3 regions of the Vibrio sp. 03_296 genome follow, and region 2 is predicted to be linked to each of the others. Evidence: predicted binding sites of a transcription regulator. Region 2 holds the regulator's gene; each other region holds the start of a gene.

Region 1 (6,598 bases), on a different contig from region 2:
TCTGAAGCAGCTAAAGGATCGGATTCCCCAGTCAATGCTTCTGCTTCATCTTCATTCATCGCAACTACCGTCACATTGTCACGAATAAATTCTTGCCAGAAAGTTGGATCATCTTGAATCACAAATTTAGTGCCAAGCGTCAAAACAACAGGTACATCGTATTTTTTTGCGTACTCGATGGCTTTCATCGTCGCATCAGGCATTGGATCACCTTCTTTACAACGAATCAAATAAGCGGTGAGCACCAAAGCTGAGGCTTTTTTAAAGATCTTTTCCGGAATATTATCTGGATGAAGTTGGTTCATTTGACCTTCACTAATCGCAAAAGTACGTTCACCATCTTCGGTAATCAACGCGAAACAACGACCAATCGCCCCATCGACACCTTGCAGATAATTAAGATCCATACGGCTTGATGTGTTACATAAGTAACGGTATCCGTAACTACCAATCTTAATATCTTGACTCATCACGCCCAATAATGTCGAACGATCATCTGCTAGCACTGAGTAATTGTGCAGCGTATTGCCAATCGTACCGCCAGCGTATTCGTTGGTAATCAGATTTTCTTGCTTTAATTGCTGATATAGCGCTTCTGCCGTCACATCATCAATAACCAGTGAGTGCCCTTTACTCAAACCGTATTTTTCAATCATTTCCGACGTCACTCTCGCTTCGATATCCACCAAAGTTTGATCAATACCGATAATATGAGTACGCGTCATTTTCTTGCTTTCCTGCGCCTGACTCACTAATGGGTCACGTGCATGTACGGGAAAATAGTGTTTTGATTTGCGCTGTCCGGGAAATTTCATAGTGTTTGTCTGAGTACGGGGTTAAAAGAAGTGCGGATTCTAACTCGCACTCCCATAGGCGGCAATAAAGGCAATTATAGCAAACGTTTGCTACGTGCTTTTTATTTTGCGAGGTGCTATTCACCTTCCATAAAGCTTAAATCTGGCAGGCAATCCAAGTTTTCGCTGTAACGTTTTAGATTGAACTCGCCGTCATTTTTCATCACGTCGAAAATCTCAATTGACATTGCACACGCCATCATCGCCACCGCATCTTCACGAGGCGTGCCTGTCATCATTAGGCGCATCAACGTTTCTTTGACCTTGATTGGATTTCCATCTTCAAGTTGATTTTCAATGATCTCGATAAGATCCGCTTCTTGCATAAATTGCATTTCATCAGTCATGATGTTTTCTCATTAGGATTTTTTCCAACTATGCCACATTCCCACTCAGAGCTCGCGCGGAATTTCTTTTCGTTTGTCCTTTTGCTGAAAAAAGCAGCGAAAACGAATTGTGATTGCGATCTCGGATCTGTCACCCGTTTCTGCTTTCTGTTAGAATTCGCCTCCAGTTAATTTTAAGGGTGTTGAGTAATGTCTGATAACAGCCAAAAGAAAGTCATCGTTGGTATGTCTGGCGGTGTTGATTCATCGGTTTCTGCCTATCTTCTAAAACAGCAAGGCTATCAAGTTGAAGGCCTATTTATGAAGAACTGGGAAGAAGATGATGATTCTGAGTATTGTACTGCGGCAGAAGATCTCGCCGACGCTCAGGCTGTTTGTGACAAACTTGGCATTCACCTACATAAGATCAATTTTGCGGCAGAATACTGGGACAATGTATTCGAATATTTCCTTTCCGAATATAAGGCGGGCCGTACCCCTAACCCAGACATCCTTTGTAACAAAGAAATTAAGTTCAAAGCATTTTTAGAGTTTGCTGACGAAGTACTTGATGCCGATTACATCGCGATGGGTCATTATGTCCGTCGTTCTTTCCCTGAAAATGGTGAAAAGCCACAGATGCTGCGTGGTTTAGACGGCAATAAAGATCAGAGCTACTTCCTCTACACGCTAAGTCACGAACAAGTGGCACGTAGCCTCTTCCCTGTTGGTGAGCTGGAAAAGCCTGAAGTTCGTCGCATTGCGGAAGAACAAGGTCTGATTACCGCGAAAAAGAAAGATTCTACCGGTATCTGTTTTATCGGCGAGCGTAAGTTCACCGATTTTCTAAGCCGCTACTTACCAGCTCAACCGGGTAATATTGAGTCACCAGAAGGCGAAGTGCTTGGTCAACACCAGGGTTTGATGTACCACACGCTAGGCCAACGTAAAGGCCTACATATTGGTGGCCGTAAAGGCGGTGGCGGTAACGAAGAACCATGGTTTGTTGCAGAAAAAGACCTTAAGCGCAATGTGTTGATTGCCGTTCAAGGACAAGATCACCCGATGCTGAAGTCCGAAGGCCTGATTGCTTCTCAGCTTCATTGGGTAGAACGTGAGCCAATTCGCGATGTGGTGAAATGCACGGTGAAAACTCGTTACCGTCAACAAGATATTCCTTGTACAATCATCCCTATTGATGACGAAAACATTAAAGTGATTTTCGATGAACCTGAGATCGCAGTGACCCCAGGTCAATCCGCTGTTTTCTACCAAGGTGATGTTTGTCTTGGCGGTGGTATCATCGAGAAACGCATTAAATACACTCAAGCTTAGGAGTCGTTACGTGGCGAATACACTTTATGACCGTACCATTGCTTTTGCTGGCATGTGCCAAGCTGTAGCGTTAGTTCAGCAAATCGCGAGAAACGGACATTGTGATCAAGATGCCTTTGAAACTTCTATTAAAGCAATTTTGAATACCAATCCAGCCAACACACTTGATGTGTTTGGCAATGAGTCACAACTCAAACTGGGTTTAGAATGCTTAGTAAAAGGGATTGATAGTACCCCCACTGGTAGCGAAGTGACTCGCTACCTCATCAGTTTGATGGCGTTAGAGCGCAAACTTATGGGTAGGAATGATGCGATGTCACAGCTTGGCGATCGTATCCAGATGGTACAAAGACAGACGGAACACTATGATCTTTTTGAAGAACAGATGATCAGCAATGTGGCCAGTATTTATCTCGATGTTATCAGCCCTATCGGCCCTCGAATCCAAGTGACAGGTACACCGACGGTATTACAACAAACATCGAATCAACACAAAGTACGTGCGTTACTCCTTTCTGGTATTCGCAGTGCCGTGCTTTGGCGTCAAGTTGGCGGTCGACGCCGCCATCTGATCTTCGGCAGAAAGAAAATGGTTGAGCAGGCGCAGATCCTGCTGGCCAGAATGTAATTCGACCATCATTAGCTCGCGCCAGACGCGAGCTAATTGTTTTGGTCAAAATCACCTTAGCGCAAACGTTTGCGCAATATTCGTGACAATTGCCACAGTTATTGGTATAAAGCTCGCGAAATTTTGAAACCCAATTCAGGAGAACATCATGGAACTGTCAGCATTGACTGCTGTTTCACCAGTAGACGGCCGTTACGGAAGCAAGACAATTGCGTTACGCGAAATTTTCAGTGAATACGGTCTACTAAAGTACCGTACTATCGTTGAAATCCGCTGGCTACAAAAGCTTGCTGCTACTGCTGAAATTGCAGAAGTGCCAGCGTTCAGCGCAGAAGCAAACCAATTCCTCGACGATCTTGCTGCTAACTTCTCTGAAGCAGACGCATTACGCATCAAAGAGATCGAACGTACTACTAACCACGATGTCAAAGCGGTTGAGTACTTCCTAAAAGAGAAAGTCGCTGACGTTCCTGAACTGCACGCAGTAAACGAGTTCTTCCATTTTGCCTGTACTTCTGAAGACATTAATAACACCTCACACGCTTTAATGCTTAAAGAAGCACGTGAGACGGTCATTCTTCCAGAAATTCGTAACCTGATTGACGCAATCAAAGCACTTGCTGTTGAATACCGCGACATCCCTCTTCTATCTCGTACACACGGTCAGCCAGCTTCTCCATCAACAATGGGTAAAGAGATGGCAAACGTGGCGTACCGTATGGAACGTCAATACAAGCAAATCGAAAACGTTGAGATCCTAGCGAAAATCAACGGTGCGGTAGGTAACTACAACGCACACCTCTCTGCTTACCCAGAACTAGATTGGCACAAATTCTCTGAAGAGTTCATCACGGAATCTCTCGGCGTTACTTGGAACCCTTACACCACACAGATCGAACCACACGACTACATCGCTGAGCTATTCGATGCTGTGGCACGTTTCAACACGATTCTGATCGACTTTGACCGTGACGTTTGGGGTTACATCGCACTAGGACACTTCAAGCAAAAAACCATTGCTGGCGAGATCGGTTCTTCAACCATGCCGCACAAAGTGAACCCAATCGACTTTGAAAACTCTGAAGGTAACCTAGGTCTTGCAAACGCAGTGTTTGGTCACCTAGCACAAAAACTGCCAATCTCTCGTTGGCAACGTGACCTAACTGACTCAACGGTTCTCCGTAACCTAGGTGTTGGTGTTGGCTACGCAATCATCGCTTACACTTCTACGCTAAAAGGCATCAGCAAACTGGAAGTGAACCGTGACGCGCTTCTTGCTGAACTAGACAAAAACTGGGAAGTTCTAGCAGAGCCAGTACAAACGGTAATGCGTCGCTACGGTATTGAGAAGCCATATGAGAAGTTGAAAGAGCTAACTCGCGGTAAGCGCGTAGACGGTGAAGCAATGCGTAACTTCATTGACGGTCTTGAGCTTCCTGAACACGAAAAAGCACGTCTAAAAGAGATGACGCCAGCGAACTACATCGGTCAAGCTATCGAGCTGACAGACAAGCTGTAAGAGAATCGAGAATCGAGAATCGAGAATCGAGAATCGAGAATCGAGAATCGAATTATTTTAGGGTTGACGTGAAAGCGTCAACCCTTTCGTTTTTGAGCGCGAAGAGATAAGGCTCGACTCTTAGAGCGAAGCGTTCCCGAATCTCGGAGCGCAGCATTCCTAACTGTTTTATTGCCTCTGGAAAAACAACGTAATCGTCCCTACCTCTACGCCAAACTTCTTAATCTTGGTTAGATTAAACACATGCTTTTCATCTTGGCGATAAAGCCAATCATCAAACGACACCGTCAAGCTTGAACCATCGATTTGCAGTTCAAAATCATAGCGCCATTGCAGTGCATTACCCAGTTCCATTCCCTCAGCGACGCCAATGATGTCGTCAGCTTCACCTTGATAGCGACCATCGGCCAATCGGGTAATCCGCCAAATGCGCTGATCAATCTCACCATCGTCAAAAACAAAATCTTCAACGAGAGTCAGTGTGTTATTTTCAACAGAACCGACAATCTCAACCTCAAAGCGTCTGTTTTGTTTACCACTATAATCTTGCACCATACCCCAAGCTTTCACATTTCCAGAAAAATACTCAAACAGTTCAAATTTTGGGGATGCTTGCTGGTAGTCCTTAAGGTCACTCGAACAGCCGACCAAAGCGTTCAATGTCATAACAAGCAAAACGATAAAAACATTATGTTTATTCATCTTATTGATTCCACCCGATTAATTTTGCTCGCAAAGAGGGATATTGAGTTTTTGGCGATAACCAAATCGCGAGGAAAGCATCGTTAAGCTCCTGATCAGCCACATTACCCACCACTTCAGCTTTGTCACTGTCATGTCGATTAATAAGCAAACGCCCTTTTTCTCCATCTGTAATGTAGGTTAGCTTGTCACCTTTTTTGATGTTCGGAAAAATTAGCTCGAGGCTGTCTCTCCACGTTTTTTTTGCTGCGATCCCCATCTTTTGCCACTGCTCTTCTGTGGCACTGAGTAGATCCTCACGTGAAATATCGCGTAAGTATCGAATCTCCAAGGCGAGGGGATGTGGCGTAACATCAGCATTCACCTCGAACTCTCCATTTGGTGTAACCAACTTCGAATCATAGATATCAAAGACGAACCAGCTCAATCGTGCCTCCCCAACGGTCAGCCACTGCTGCCAAGTCTCGATGTCTGCCGATCCAGTTTGACTATGCGAGCTAGACGAAAAGCCTAGCAAAATACTAAGAAACGTACTCCGAATGACACAACTTGCTTTTCTCATCATGGCGAAGAACCTTAATGATAAAGAGCGTGATGATTGCCCATTCTAAAAACACAATCGATGCCGTTATCAACACGCTGTAACCGTAATCCACCACATTGAGTTTATAACCTGCGTAGTAACTTAAGCAGCCCCCCAATGCCCCTACCGTTAATACGTAAAACGGCGCAAAACGGAGCAAAATTCTTTTCAGTTGATAAGCGTACCAAGCAAAAACTATCCATAAGCTTAAAAGCCAAACGGGTAAGAAAGTCGAAGTGAACTGAAAAATTGAGAGATATTGATTAATCGAGTCGACTAGGCAGCCGACCACGGCAATCAAAAGCGTTGGTTTCCAGGTTTTTTGGTCTACTCTGTGCTGATACCCCAATGTCATCAAGGCAAAGCAAAGTGTGACCCATTGCCACTGCTCAGTGCCAATAACCGCCAGAAACCAAACGAGATTGAACCAAGCAGAGGCAAGAATAAGAGCCATGATATTAGGCTCTTTGAAGCGTCATGTGTACGGTACTGATGCTACGAGCTAAGAATCCCCCTTCACAATAACTCAGGTAGTAACGCCACATACGAATGAATCGCTCGTCATACCCTAGCCTTTTTACTTGCTCTTCAGCGTGGTTAAAACGTCGGTGCCATTCTTGCAATGTTTTTGCGTAATCCATGCCAATATCA
Region 2 (6,598 bases):
AATAAACCCTCACCTCGAACCTCACATTGTACCGCTTCATTCATCAGTAATTGGCACACGATATGCGCTTCTATAGGCGTGTTGGCGGTGAATATCTTCATAAGTGAATTCCTTTTATGAAGAGAGTTGAGGTCTAAATTTACTCATGATCCATTTTACAGCGATAGGAAAGACACCCAATAACGCAAATGAGGCTAATACTGTCGGTGAAAGTATCCCCGACAACGAGTTGATGTCGGCCAATTGTGTCCCCGCATTTAGGTAGACAGCCGTACCAGGTAGCATGCCTATCTGGCTAGTAAGATAGTAACGACCAATGGAAATTGGTGTTAAACCCATTAGCAAATTAATCAGGAAAAATGGGAAGACAGGGATCAAGCGTAATGAAAATAGATAAAAGGCGCCATCCTTTTCAACGCCTTGGTTGATCGCGCTAAGTTTGTCTCCAAAACGTGCCTGCACCCAATCTTTTAGCAGGTAGCGACTACTCAAAAATGCGATGGTTGCCCCAATGGTGCTGGCAAACGAGACAAGAAGTAGGCTATACCAAAAACCAAACAGAGCAGCGCCTAATAGCGTGACGACGGTAGCTCCAGGAACTGAAAAGGCGGTAAGACCAACGTAAATGACAAAATAGCTTATTGAAGCAAACAGAAATTTTTCTTCAATAAAACTGTTCAGGGCAAGTTGTTGTGCTTTAGCGTTGTCGAGTGTGAGGTATTGACTAAAATTAACCGCCAATAAAATAATGGTCGCGATAAGCAAGATTCCGAATACGAGTTTTTTGTTCATTCAATTTTTCTCCAGATAGCTTGGTTATCAGACCTGATTGAGACAGAAAATCTTTCAAACGATATAAAAAAACCACATCATTTTGATGTGGTTTTAATCTATAAGAAATAATAAACGTGCTTGCCTACAAAGACAATTTATTCACTAATTCGTCTCGACGTTGCTGAGGAATCACACTCCAGTGCGTACCATTGATGGCTCCCTCTAACGCCCAAAGCAGCTCTAAGCTCACGGCACCACTGTGGGTGTTTTTAATCGCTTCGTACGCACGAACCGCGCCTTGAGACTCCAACTGCTCGACTGTTTCAATTCCCGCCTTTTTAAGCATTCGTTCGGTGGCTAAACGCAGGTTAGGTAGGTCTTTTAATCGTTCAGGTTTTGCTGTTGCTTGCAGTTGTTTATCATTATTAGCACTGGCCAATGCACGTTTGGCTAAAGCGAGTAGTGCATTTTGGTCTTGCCATAGCGCGTCTGAAATCGCGTAGTACTTAGTGACAACAGGAAACCCACGCTTAGTATAAACGTATGGTTTGAGCCCTTGCTTTTCAAAAAGTAATGTTGATTTTTGATCTGCGCGAATATGAAGCTGGTCTTTCACCACAAGTGCGAACATGGTCTCATCTGCAAAAAGGCCGAATCCGCCAAACATTGAGCGAGATTTTATCGCACCAAGTTGCTCAAAAAGCTTCATTGAATCTTTGAGTATCGGTTTATCCATGATGTGTTATCTCGGTGTAATTACTATTACGCCACCAAATCAGGTCCGAGAGATTAGCAAACCAATGCAAATACAATGTCATTAATGGGTAAACTTGTTGTTATGCATTTTTGCCATCGGTAACCCCGCTACCTACCAAAAAACGTCTGGTTTAGGCCGGAGGCTTTGCGTCCCACTTTTTCAAATGGTTTGCCCTGTGCGTGACACTAGAAGGATACGATTTCTATTGGAGTAACATCACATTTTCAAATAAAAAATGTGACATTGGTTCAGATAATAGTTGCAGTTAAGTGAATGAATGCTCGTTTTTAAGAACTTAACAGAATTTGACTTAACAAATCACTTACTAAGAATGAAAAAAAAAGCATCCAGATTTGGATGCTTTAGAATATTAGTCTTAACTAATTGATTTTTTTAACGGTATCACGAACCACTAACTCGGGATGCATTTCAAACACGCGTTTGTCATGCTCTTTGTCCTTAATACGTTCGAGAAGGATCTCAAATGCATTTTTACCAACACGGCGTTTTGGCTGGTGGATGGTTGTTAGCGGTGGTGAGAAGTATTCCGCCAACTCAATATTATCGTAGCCGATCACAGAGATGTCTTCAGGAATGCGAAGGCCTGACTGTTGAAGGCGGCTCATCAAACCCAGTGCCATGGTGTCGTTGAAGCAGAAGACCGCCGTTGGGCGATCTTGCCACGACGCGATCTTGTCAGCAGCCATCACAGCCGTATCACATTCAAAGTTTCCTTCAAGGATCCACTCGTTGTTAACGGCAATATTAGCTTCCTTCATCGCGCGTTTAAAGCCTTGGATGCGCTCTTGGCACGCGGCTTTTTCAAAGTGACCACTTAAACACGCAATTTTTGTATGACCATTTTCAATCAAGTACTTAGTGGCCAAGTAGCCACCTTCCTCTGAGTTATCGATAATTTTATCGGCTTGTGAGCTGATTGGACCCCAGTCCATAATCACTTTAGGAATATCTGCATGCTTATCAAGCATTTCGCGTAGTTCTTCAGTGAGGTCTGAACACATCACCAAAATGCCATCTACGCGTTTTTCCGCAAGCATACGAATGTAATCACGTTGCTTCTCGTAGATACCGCCCGTATTACAAAGAATTAGCGTATAACCTTGGCGGTAACAGTAGCTTTCTACGCCATCAATCACTTCAGAAAAGAACAAATTGGTAGATTGAGTGACCAGCATACCAATAGTACGAGTGGTGTTGCACTTTAGGCTACGCGCTACTGCGCTAGGCGCGTAGTTGAGCTCGTCAACCGCTTTCATGACTTTTTCTTGAGTGGCTTCTGCAACAAAACGCGTTTTGTTGATTACGTGCGACACTGTGGTCGTGGATACTCCAGCGAGACGCGCGACATCTTTAATTGTGGCCATAGGTATTGTCCTGTCTAAGGTTGCATTTTGAATCTACGATTCTTTGTTGCAACACAGTTTGCTACCTTTCTCCGAATTCGCTTTGTAAGGAAGACACACTAGAAAAGCAGCAGCTTAGCTTTAAATAAACACAAAAACCGCTGTATTTCAGCGGTTTGCATTAAAATCATATTTTATCGATTGCGGTCTCAATTTTAGACTGAGACGGCAAGAGTGGCAACCTACTCAAACAGCGAAATGTGTATCCGTGTTCACACTTTAGTGGTTAAAGTGTAACCGAGTGTTTGCTCTATTGATAAGGGCGTAATTATTATCCAACTAAATAGTCGCTGTCCAGCATACAAAACGCAACAAGTAGTTTTATTGCGCTGTTATAGAAGCCAAACTCATCATATTGTGCTGCTCGTTGAGAGAAGGTAGGTAACCAAGAGAGCAACATTTCTTGAATAAATGTGTTTTGCTCGATGAAAGCATCTTCCATGTGGCGATCTTGTTCAAACTCATTTGAGCGAATGATGAGGTTGCCAAGAAAGTCGAGCATGATCGCTAAGTGATCGGCCGGTTCATTTAGTTGTTGATTGACCTGCACACCATGTTTTTTTAGCCAAGCATCCATTTTTTGTGCCGGCTCGCCATTGAGTAGGCCATCTTTTGTAAGGTAAATTGATGCGTATGGCAGCGCGCCATGTTTTGCGGTTTTCAAAAATAGGTCACAAAAATCTGCCGCTAATTCCAATTGCGCATCTTGACGGTCAACAAGACGATTGAGTGCGTCGACAAAGGCGTTAACGGATGGTCGCAGAGCATCGTTTTCAGCCAATCCCGTTAAAAACGCTCTAATTTCCATGCTTTGATATTTATCGAGTTCTTCCTGAGTCAGTTCTTTGGCAAATAAGCTGGAAAGCCACCAATATATTTCCGCACGTTTTTCATTAAAGGCTTTTATCTCTTGCATCATTTATCGCTCCTAAATCAATCTCCTATAAGTGTAACCAAAAAAAATGAATAACAATAACGCCTATTGTTAAGAAAAATATAAATATATTTGAGCTTGTTAATGGTCTGATATTAAGCTTGTTTTGAATCAATAAAAATCAAGATACTTGCATTTCAAACGAAGTATGACTAGAAATGTTACTAGTTATGAATAGAATGTCTGCCCGTGTAGACAGAAATGACATGAAGTGGTGTAAATGAGCTATCACGTATTAGTCGTAGAAGATGATGTAGTGACTCGCAGTAAACTTGCGGGTTATTTTCAAAAAGAAGGTTACACAGTAAGTGAAGCGGAAAGTGGTGCCGAGATGCGTCATATTTTGCAAAATAGCTGCGTTGATTTGGTGATGTTAGACATTAACTTACCAGGTGAAGACGGCTTGATGCTGACCCGTGAACTACGCAGCCAATCGGACATTGGCATTATTTTGGTAACCGGACGCACGGATAGCATAGATAGAATTGTTGGTTTGGAGATGGGGGCAGACGACTACGTCACCAAACCATTTGAGTTACGTGAACTGCTGGTTCGAGTGAAAAACTTGTTGTGGCGGATTTCGCTTGCGCGCAGTGGTGGTTCAAAACATCAAGATGCGGAAAACGAAGACCATATTGTCCGTTTTGGCGACTGGACCTTCGATATTCATCGTCGAGCGTTGAGCCACAATGGTGAGCCAGTGAAGTTGACCAAGGCAGAATATGAGCTGCTGGTGGCGCTTTCGTCTTATCCAAATCAGGTATTAAGCCGTGAACGCATTCTCAACATGATTAGCCATCGTGTTGACGCGCCAAACGACAGAACGATTGATGTTTTGATTCGTCGCATGAGAGCAAAAATGGAGTTTGATCCTAAAAACCCACAAATTTTTGTGACCGTACACGGTGAAGGCTACATGTTTGCAGGCGACTAGGCGTGGCTTAGAAAGCCAAAATTAACAAACAAAAAAAGAGCGGATTAAGCTCTTTTTTTGTTTCTGCAGATCATGATTCATCATTTTGATGCGCGATTCTCTGCCATGATTTGTTCGTCAGTAAGGAGCAAATCTCGCATGCCTTGCCATAGCTGGCCGAGGGTTTCATACCAGTAGCGCTCTGTTTGCTCAAGGTAGATGGCTTTAGGGGCATATCTGTCCCAAGCTTGAGAGATGTTCTTTTGCGCAAGGTAGTTTGTTGGCGCGGGTAACGGCGTTATGCCAGCGTCATGAAACTCTTTCATTGCACGTGCCATGTGACTGGCTGAAGTGACCAAAACCAGCTGTTTTTGACGCACAAATGCCGCTGCTTGTCGCGCTTCTTCCCAAGTATCTTTGGCATCTTCAAGAAGAATAATGTCTGATTTCGCGACACCCAGAGCCAAAGCCACGTTTGCCATCATGCGAGCATGGCTGGTTTCTGAGCCGCCCGCATAGCCAGACAGAATCAACTTTGAGCCCGGATACATCTTTAAAATACGAATTCCTTCCGTCAAACGCATCAACGAAGCACGGCTTAACTCAGACGTAGGGGGGATTTGATCATCCACCACATGGCCATTGCCCAATACCATGACGTAATCGACGGTTTGTACTTCGGGTAGAAATACAGAGTATTGCCTTTCTAATGGCATTAATAACTTGCTGGCAACGGGTTGGAAAGAAACCAAGAATATCCCCAAAAAGGAGAATAATATGATGAAACACCCCGTTTTTTGTCTGGTACTAAACATAATCAGCATCAGACCAGCTAAGCCTATTAAAAGTAGTGCTGGCAAAGGCATTAACAGTGCCGAGAGCACTTTTTTCAGCTCAAACATACAGAAATAGTCCGAAAAAACATCACTTGATAATAAAAATAAGAGAATGCCTCTTTATATCTGCTTTCCTTATGACAGAATAGCAGCACGATTAGATATGATAACTCAAGCTGCTGTGAACCAAGACCGTAATTTCGACGATATTGCCCACAAATTTGCAAAAAATATTTACGGGTCAGACAAAGGCGAGATTCGCCAAGTGATTGTTTGGGAAGATCTTCAACAATTGTTAGCCACCTTTGACGAGGCCAAACAGTCGCTAACCGTATTAGATGCGGGGGGCGGGTTGGCACAAATGTCACAAAAGCTTGCCAAACTCGGACATCACATTGCCTTATGTGATCTATCTTCTGAAATGCTGCAATTAGCAGAGCAGGATATTGCAAAAAATGGCTTGCTTGAGCAGTATCGGCTGATCCATTCTCCGGTGCAGAAGATTGGTGAGCACCTAGCAGAGCCAGTTGATGTGGTGATGTTTCATGCCGTGATGGAATGGTTGGCGGATCCAAAATCCGCTTTGGAAACGGTATTGGAACAAGTCGCACCGGGTGGCGCCGCGTCGATTATGTTCTACAACCACCATGGCTTGGTTTATAAGAATGTGGTTTGTGGCAATATCCCACATATTCTTGAGGGTATGCCTCATCGCAAACGCTTTAAGCTGCAACCGCAAAAAGGCCTAGAACCTCAATCTGTTTATCAGTGGATTGAAGACGCAGGCTTTGACATTTATGGAAAATCCGGTATTCGCTGTTTCAGTGACTATATAGGGAACAGACAGAATATGGGTGATTACCAGTACGAGGATGTGCTCGAGTTAGAACGACGTCTGTGTCGCCAAGAGCCTTACCTCTCGCTGGGCCGATACATTCATGTGTGGGCTAAGAAGAAAGA
Region 3 (6,598 bases), on a different contig from region 2:
ACAAATCTTTCATGGAACCTCGCCGTGCTTATCTCTGGGCTTCATACCAAGAGTTAATGCGCGTATTACGTCAAAAGCTTGACCAAGCATCTGCACAAGATGGTGTTCACTACATGCTCACCATCGCAGCGCCATCTTCGGGTTACCTACTGCGTGGTATGGAAACGTTTGATGTGACTAAGTACCTCGATTACGTCAACATCATGTCTTATGACTTGCATGGTGCATGGAACGATCACGTTGGTCACAATGCGGCGCTGTACGATACCGGTGAAGACTCAGAATTGGCGCAGTGGAATGTTTACGGCACGGCGCAATATGGTGGCATCGGTTACCTCAATACAGACTGGGCATACCACTACTTCCGCGGCTCAATGCCAGCAGGCCGTATTAACATCGGTGTGCCTTACTATACTCGTGGTTGGCAAGGTGTGACGGGTGGTACCAATGGTCTATGGGGTCGCGCGGCGCTGCCAAACCAAGCTGAGTGTGCTCCGGGTACTGGTGAAGGTGAGAAGAATAACTGTGGTCATGGTGCGATGGGTATCGACAACATGTGGCACGATACCGATCCAAAAGGCAACGAAATGGGCGCGGGTTCAAACCCAATGTGGCATGCGAAGAACCTAGAAAAAGGCATCTTTGGTTCCTACGCGTCCGCTTACAAACTCGACCCAGTCAACGATCCACGTGATCAACTTGTTGGAAACTATGTGCGTAACTACGACAGTGTGGCTGTCGCGCCATGGTTGTGGAATGCGGAAAAAGCAGTATTCCTATCAACGGAAGACAAAGCGTCTGTCAGCGTGAAAGCCGACTACGTCATCGATAAAGAGATCGGCGGTATCATGTTCTGGGAACTGGCGGGTGACTATAACTGTTACGTACTTGATGCCAATGGCAACCGCACGACCATCGATGAAAGCGAGCAGGCGTGTGCCACGGGCAACGGTGAGTTCCACATGGGTAACTCGATGACCAAAGCTATCTACGATAAGTTTAAGTCAGCAACCCCATACGGCAACACGGTCGCGACGGGCGCAATTCCTTCAGAGACACTGGACATCGCAGTTTCTGTAGGCGGCTTCAAAGTGGGTGATCAAAACTACCCAATCAACCCGAAAGTGACCTTTACCAACAATACCGGTACAGCAATTCCGGGTGGCACTGAGTTCCAGTTCGACATTCCAGTATCGGCGCCAGATAATGCGAAAGATCAATCTGGTGGTGGCTTGAAAGTGATTGCTTCTGGTCATACTCGTGCGAACAACATCGGTGGTCTGGATGGCGTAATGCATCGTGTGGCGTTCTCGCTTCCTGCGTGGAAAGAGCTACCAGCAGGCGGAACTTACGAGTTGGATATGGTTTACTACCTACCAATTTCTGGTCCGGCAAACTACAGCGTGAACATCAACGGTGTGGACTACGCATTCAAGTTTGAACAACCTGATCTGCCAGTTGCTGATTTGTCTGCTGGCAACGGTGGCAACACGGGTGGTGGTGATACTGGCGGCGGTAACACCGGAGGTGGTGACACTGGAGGCAATACAGGTAGCGGTACGGTTATCCAGTGGGAACCCGGCGTCACACAAGTGAATAATGGCGAAACAGTCACCTTCAACGGTAAGTGTTTTGTTGCGAAAAACAGCCCAGGGGTTTGGGAGTCTCCAACACAAACCAACTGGTTCTGGGATGAAGTAACCTGTCCATAGTTCATTGCACTACAAACAAACACCCCAGATTGATTCTGGGGTGTTTGTTTATTGTTAAACATAGGCTTAGTGAATTTAGAATTGATAGCTTTCAGGTACAACAACAATGCCATTGTCCGAAATTTTGAAACGTTGTGAATCTTCTAAGTGGTTCAAGCCAATCTGAGTGTAGGGCGGGATTTTGACATGTTTGTCGATGATGCAGTTGACCAACTGGCATCCTTCACCAATTTCAACATCGTCAAAAATAATACTATCGACAATTGTCGCACTGTCGTTGATTCTGACATTCGAAGAAACAATGGAATGCTGAACGGATCCCCCCGAATTAATCACACCGTTTGAAATCATTGAGTTAATGAAAATACCTTCATTTCCTGAACCTGATGAAACGGTTCTTGCTGGTGGATATTGGGGTTCATAGGTACGGATCCCCCAATCTTTTTGGTAGAGGTTCATCGGAGGAATCGGCTCTAAAAGGTCCATGTTTGCTTGATAAAAGGAATCAATGGTGCCTACGTCGCGCCAATAGCAATCTTTATCGACCCGGCCTTTACTACCGCAGAACTTGTAGGCATAAACAGTACCCGTTTCAATAAGTTTCGGAATGATATCTTTACCGAAATCGTGTGAGGAATTCTCATTCTGCGCATCTTCGGTTAACGCGCTTTGCAGTACATCCATACTAAAAATATAGATGCCCATAGAAACAAGGCTGCGTTCGGGATTATTCGGTAGGTGTGGTGGATTTTCAGGCTTTTCAACAAAAGAATGGACACGATTATTCTCTTCTATCCCCATAACACCAAACGCTTTGGCTTCTTTACAGTTCACATCCATACAAGCGACCGTGAGTGCCGCATTATTGGCGATGTGTTCCTCCAGCATCGGTGCGTAGTCCATTCGGTAGATATGATCACCGGATAACACCATGACGTACTTGGCTTCACTGCGTTCGAGCAGCCACAAGTTGTGATAGATGGCATCGGCTGTGCCTTCGTACCATTTGCCACCCTTGCGCATTTGAGGCGGTACGGAGGTGATGTATTCGCCTAGTTCAGGGTTGAAAATGGACCAACCATCACGAAGATGTTTTTGCAACGAATGCGATTTGTACTGGGTGAGGACGAGAATTTTACGTAGGCCGGAGTGCAAGCAGTTGGTAAGCGTGAAATCGATAATGCGGTATTTTCCACCAAATGGTACCGCGGGTTTTGCTCTGTCATCCGTTAATGGACTGAGTCGTGATCCCATGCCTCCGGCCAGTATCACTGTCAAAATGTCCTGCATGCGTATTCTCCCTGAATGTGTGCAATGTCCTAAAGATTAGTACAAGATTTGAGCCAAAACCTTTTTATTGAGAAATCATGATGTTTTCATTAAATAATCCATTGCTGTGCACAAAAAGCAAGCAGTGAGCATAGTTGTTGCACGGTGTTAGTGCGTCGCAATGATAAAAAAGGTCGGCGTCTAAGGTCTTGGCACTTAGTCGTTTTACACTGTAAATAAGCGAAAATCACAAGTACTAAAACGAGTGGCTTGTACGCGTTGTGCTAGATAAGGCTTTAGGTGGGATTTCTGTAATCTAGCTTGCGTTAGGTTCAAAAAAAAAGCGCCTTTTTGCAAGGCGTTTAAGGAGTCTCAACAGGATCCTCAACAATGTGATATCGAAATCGCGGCTTAGCTTAGGCCAACAATATCGCCATTTTCATCGATATCCAACGCCATAAAAGCGGGAATGTCTGGTAAACCAGGCATCGTCATCACATTGCCAGTGAGCGCGTAAACAAAACCCGCACCAGCACAGAGCCGAACTTCACGAACCATGATGGTAAATCCACTCGGTGCACCTTTGAGAGAGGAATCGGACGAGATAGAAAGGGGGGTTTTGGCCATACACACGGCCAACTCGCCAAATCCTAACGTTTGATAAAGAGCCAACTGTTGTTTTGCTGTTTCGCTAAATTGCACCTCACCACAACCGTAACCTTTAGTACAAACGGTGATGATTTTATCCTCGAGCGTCTGCTCTGCTCTATACAGTGGGCGAAAGTTTGCAGGCGCATCACATGCTTCAATCACTTCACGAGCCACCGCTTCCATGCCTTTACCACCTTTGGCAAAGCCTTCGCTGATTGCGACACGAACATTGAGTAGCAGTTGCTGAATCCAAAGCCTGAGTTGCCCAAGCTCCTCTGCGCTGTCTTGCGGAAACTGATTGATAGCAACGACCACTGGTAAACCGTATTTTTGCGCGTTATCAATATGCCATTTTAGGTTACTAAAGCCGGATTTCAGCGCTGCGTGATCCGGTTGAAATAAGGCGTCTGGTAATGGCATACCAGGTTTTAGATCATACAGCCCGGAGTTTGCTTTTAAACCGCGCAAAGTCGCAACAATCACCACGCAATCGGGGGCTTTGTGCGAAGTTGAAGATTTGATGTTGCATGCTTTTTCAAGCCCCATATCAGAGCCAAAACCCGCCTCGGTGACAACGTAACTCGATAGTTTCAAGGCAATTTCATCAGCGATGATGGATGAGTTCCCGTGCGCAATGTTGGCAAACGGACCCGCATGAATGAGGGTAGGCACACCTTCAAGTGTTTGCATCAGTGTCGGTTTGATCGCTTCTTTCAGTGTTACTGTCATCGCACCTGCCACTTGTAGCTGTTCTGCGCTAACAGGTTCGCCATCCAGATTGTAAGCGAGCACCACTTTACCAATGCGTTCACGCATATCTTGAAGGTTTTTCGACAACGCCAAAATTGCCATCAGTTCAGATGCGGCTGATATATCAAAGCCTTCTTCACGTTCAAATCCGTTGATGGTCTTGCCTTCGTCATTGATTCCAACACGAACTTTACGCAGTGCGCGATCGTTGTGGTCCATTACGCGTTTCCAAACCACGCGATCTGGGTCAATTCTTAATGCAGGGAGCCCGGTGCGAGCTTCAAAGGCTTGATAACCAGCGCGTTGTTCGTGATAGATGCGGGCATCAATGGCAGCTGCGGCAAGATTGTGCGCCGCAGTAACGGCATGAATGTCGCCAGTAAGATGCAAATTCAGCTCATCCATCGGGGCGACTTGTGAATAGCCACCACCCGCAGCGCCCCCTTTGACACCAAAAACAGGCCCCATAGAAGGTTGACGGATACACGCCATTACCGATTGGTTGAGGCTCTGTAACCCTTGTGCTAGACCGATAGTGGTGACGGTTTTGCCTTCTCCAAGTGGGGTTGGTGTAATTGCCGTGACCAAAACAAGTTTGCCATCTTGTTGCTCAGCAAGGCGTTTTACACATCGGGCAGACACTTTCGCTTTATATAAACCGTGAGTTTCAAACTCATCCGCCAACAGTCCTGCTTTTGTTGCAATCTGTTCAATTGGTTTAAGAGGTGTCGTACGACAAATATCGATATCTGAAAGCATGCAAAACCCTTATCTAACAATCACGCAAACGTTTGCGGAGGCATGATACTTAAATGCATTATTGAGTAAAGTATTATATAAGCTTAGTTGTGCTACAGCTTAGTTTAATTTGAGAAAAATTGGCTTAGATCAAAAAGAAAAGGCTGCATAATAGCAGCCTTAAGAGAATTAAGTACGGAATCTATCGATCCCAATAAGCTTCTTCTAAACTGTCTTCACGTTCTGGTAAAGCACGTGATAGGCGCGGAGAATGCTGAGTCAGTACTTCGTAACTGACTCGGTTTGCATACTTACAAATTTGTGACAGTGACGAATAGGTCAGGCACATATGCTGATGTTTCTCTGAGTTAGGGACATTCTTCAGATGAAACGCGTTGGACGCCATATCATGAAGAAGGGCAGAGAGTGCACCATCGCCAGCACCATTGGTGTTTTTGATTTCGGCCGGGCCACCTAAGTAAGGGCCAATATGGGAGTAGACTCGGACTGGCTCTTCACATTCAGCTCGGCGCATTGCACGACTAAATTCGTACATGTTGAAGCCTTCAATCGCACCTTGGTAAAGGTCGTGCGTCGTTTCGCGCTTCGCATCGTTGTCGGTGTAACCTGCCATGTAAAGGCCGTCTGGACCTGCAGTGCAAAGGACAAGGTCAACCCAGTCGAGTGCTTTATCGGCCGCTTTCAGTGGATCAGATTCACCGGTCAGAGCTTGGCCTTCTTCTTCATTCATCGCCACAACCGTGATGTTTTCACGGATGTACTCTTGCCACCATTCAGGGTTGCCTTCGATCACGTATTTCGTTCCGAGAGTCAGTACGACGGGTACGGAATGCTTTTTCGCGTATTCAATAGCACGTTGTACCGCTTGTGGCATTGGATCTTCCGGCTTACCTCGCATTAGGTACGACGAAACCACGAGCGCAGCTGCTTTTTCAAACACTTCTTCTGGAATGCTCTCTGGAGCGAGCTTGTTCATGTGACCTTCGTTGATCGCAAAGGTGCGCTCACCATCTTCAGAGATAAGGGTGTAGCAACGACCAATAGGGCCATCCACCGTTTGTAGGTGGTTGAGGTTCATGCGAGAAGATGTACGACACAAATAGCGATAGGCGTACGAGCCAACTTGAATGTTTTTCGACATGACACCCAGTAGAACAGACTTACTGTCTGCTAAGACTGAGTAGTTATGAAGGGTATTGCCAATGGTATCACCAGGGTATTGGTGAGTAATTAGGCCACGTTCTACTAACTCTTCGTAGAGGGCGTCAGCTTTGCTTTCTTCAAGAACTAGCGAGTGTCCTTTACTTAACTCATATTTCGCCAAAAATGCGTCATCTACACGCGCTTCGATATCTACGATTGTCTGACCAACACCAACGATGGTTGGGCGGTAGAGCTTAGGTGCCACTTTAAGTTCAGTAACGAGTGGATCTCGAGTGTTTGTAGGGAAATAGTGT

What was found. The regulator PurR, encoded in region 2, represses purine synthesis genes. The targets are predictions, from matches to a motif close to TNANGNAAACGTTTNCNTNA.
Region 1: CIK04_RS20645 (inosine/guanosine kinase) is a predicted target of PurR. The motif match lies at 891-910, and genes of this name have one in related genera.
Region 3: CIK04_RS18525 (formate--tetrahydrofolate ligase) is a predicted target of PurR. The motif match lies at 5,162-5,181, and genes of this name have one in related genera.

Annotation. Positions count from the first base shown of each region.
Region 1 is NZ_NPKW01000148.1:115,490-122,087, reverse strand. Features, by position in the region: gene CIK04_RS20645 (inosine/guanosine kinase) at 1-815, opposite strand, end outside; gene CIK04_RS20640 (hypothetical protein) at 932-1,201, opposite strand; gene mnmA (tRNA 2-thiouridine(34) synthase MnmA) at 1,391-2,515, shown strand; gene hflD (high frequency lysogenization protein HflD) at 2,526-3,143, shown strand; gene purB (adenylosuccinate lyase) at 3,292-4,662, shown strand; gene CIK04_RS20620 (DUF3833 domain-containing protein) at 4,831-5,364, opposite strand; gene CIK04_RS20615 (chalcone isomerase family protein) at 5,366-5,791, opposite strand; gene CIK04_RS20610 (DUF2878 domain-containing protein) at 5,886-6,401, opposite strand; gene CIK04_RS20605 (cyclopropane-fatty-acyl-phospholipid synthase family protein) at 6,406-6,598, opposite strand, start outside.
Region 2 is NZ_NPKW01000157.1:28,606-35,203, forward strand. Features, by position in the region: gene CIK04_RS21605 (DUF2007 domain-containing protein) at 1-101, opposite strand, end outside; gene CIK04_RS21610 (TVP38/TMEM64 family protein) at 115-792, opposite strand; gene CIK04_RS21615 (TfoX/Sxy family DNA transformation protein) at 917-1,510, opposite strand; cyclic di-GMP riboswitch class I at 1,626-1,714, opposite strand; gene purR (HTH-type transcriptional repressor PurR) at 1,912-2,916, opposite strand; gene torD (molecular chaperone TorD) at 3,227-3,874, opposite strand; gene torR (two-component system response regulator TorR) at 4,110-4,823, shown strand; gene elyC (envelope biogenesis factor ElyC) at 4,904-5,704, opposite strand; gene cmoM (tRNA uridine 5-oxyacetic acid(34) methyltransferase CmoM) at 5,802-6,598, shown strand, end outside.
Region 3 is NZ_NPKW01000142.1:44,171-50,768, forward strand. Features, by position in the region: gene CIK04_RS18515 (glycosyl hydrolase family 18 protein) at 1-1,712, shown strand, start outside; gene glgC (glucose-1-phosphate adenylyltransferase) at 1,788-3,002, opposite strand; gene CIK04_RS18525 (formate--tetrahydrofolate ligase) at 3,393-5,141, opposite strand; gene CIK04_RS18530 (inosine/guanosine kinase) at 5,323-6,598, opposite strand, start outside.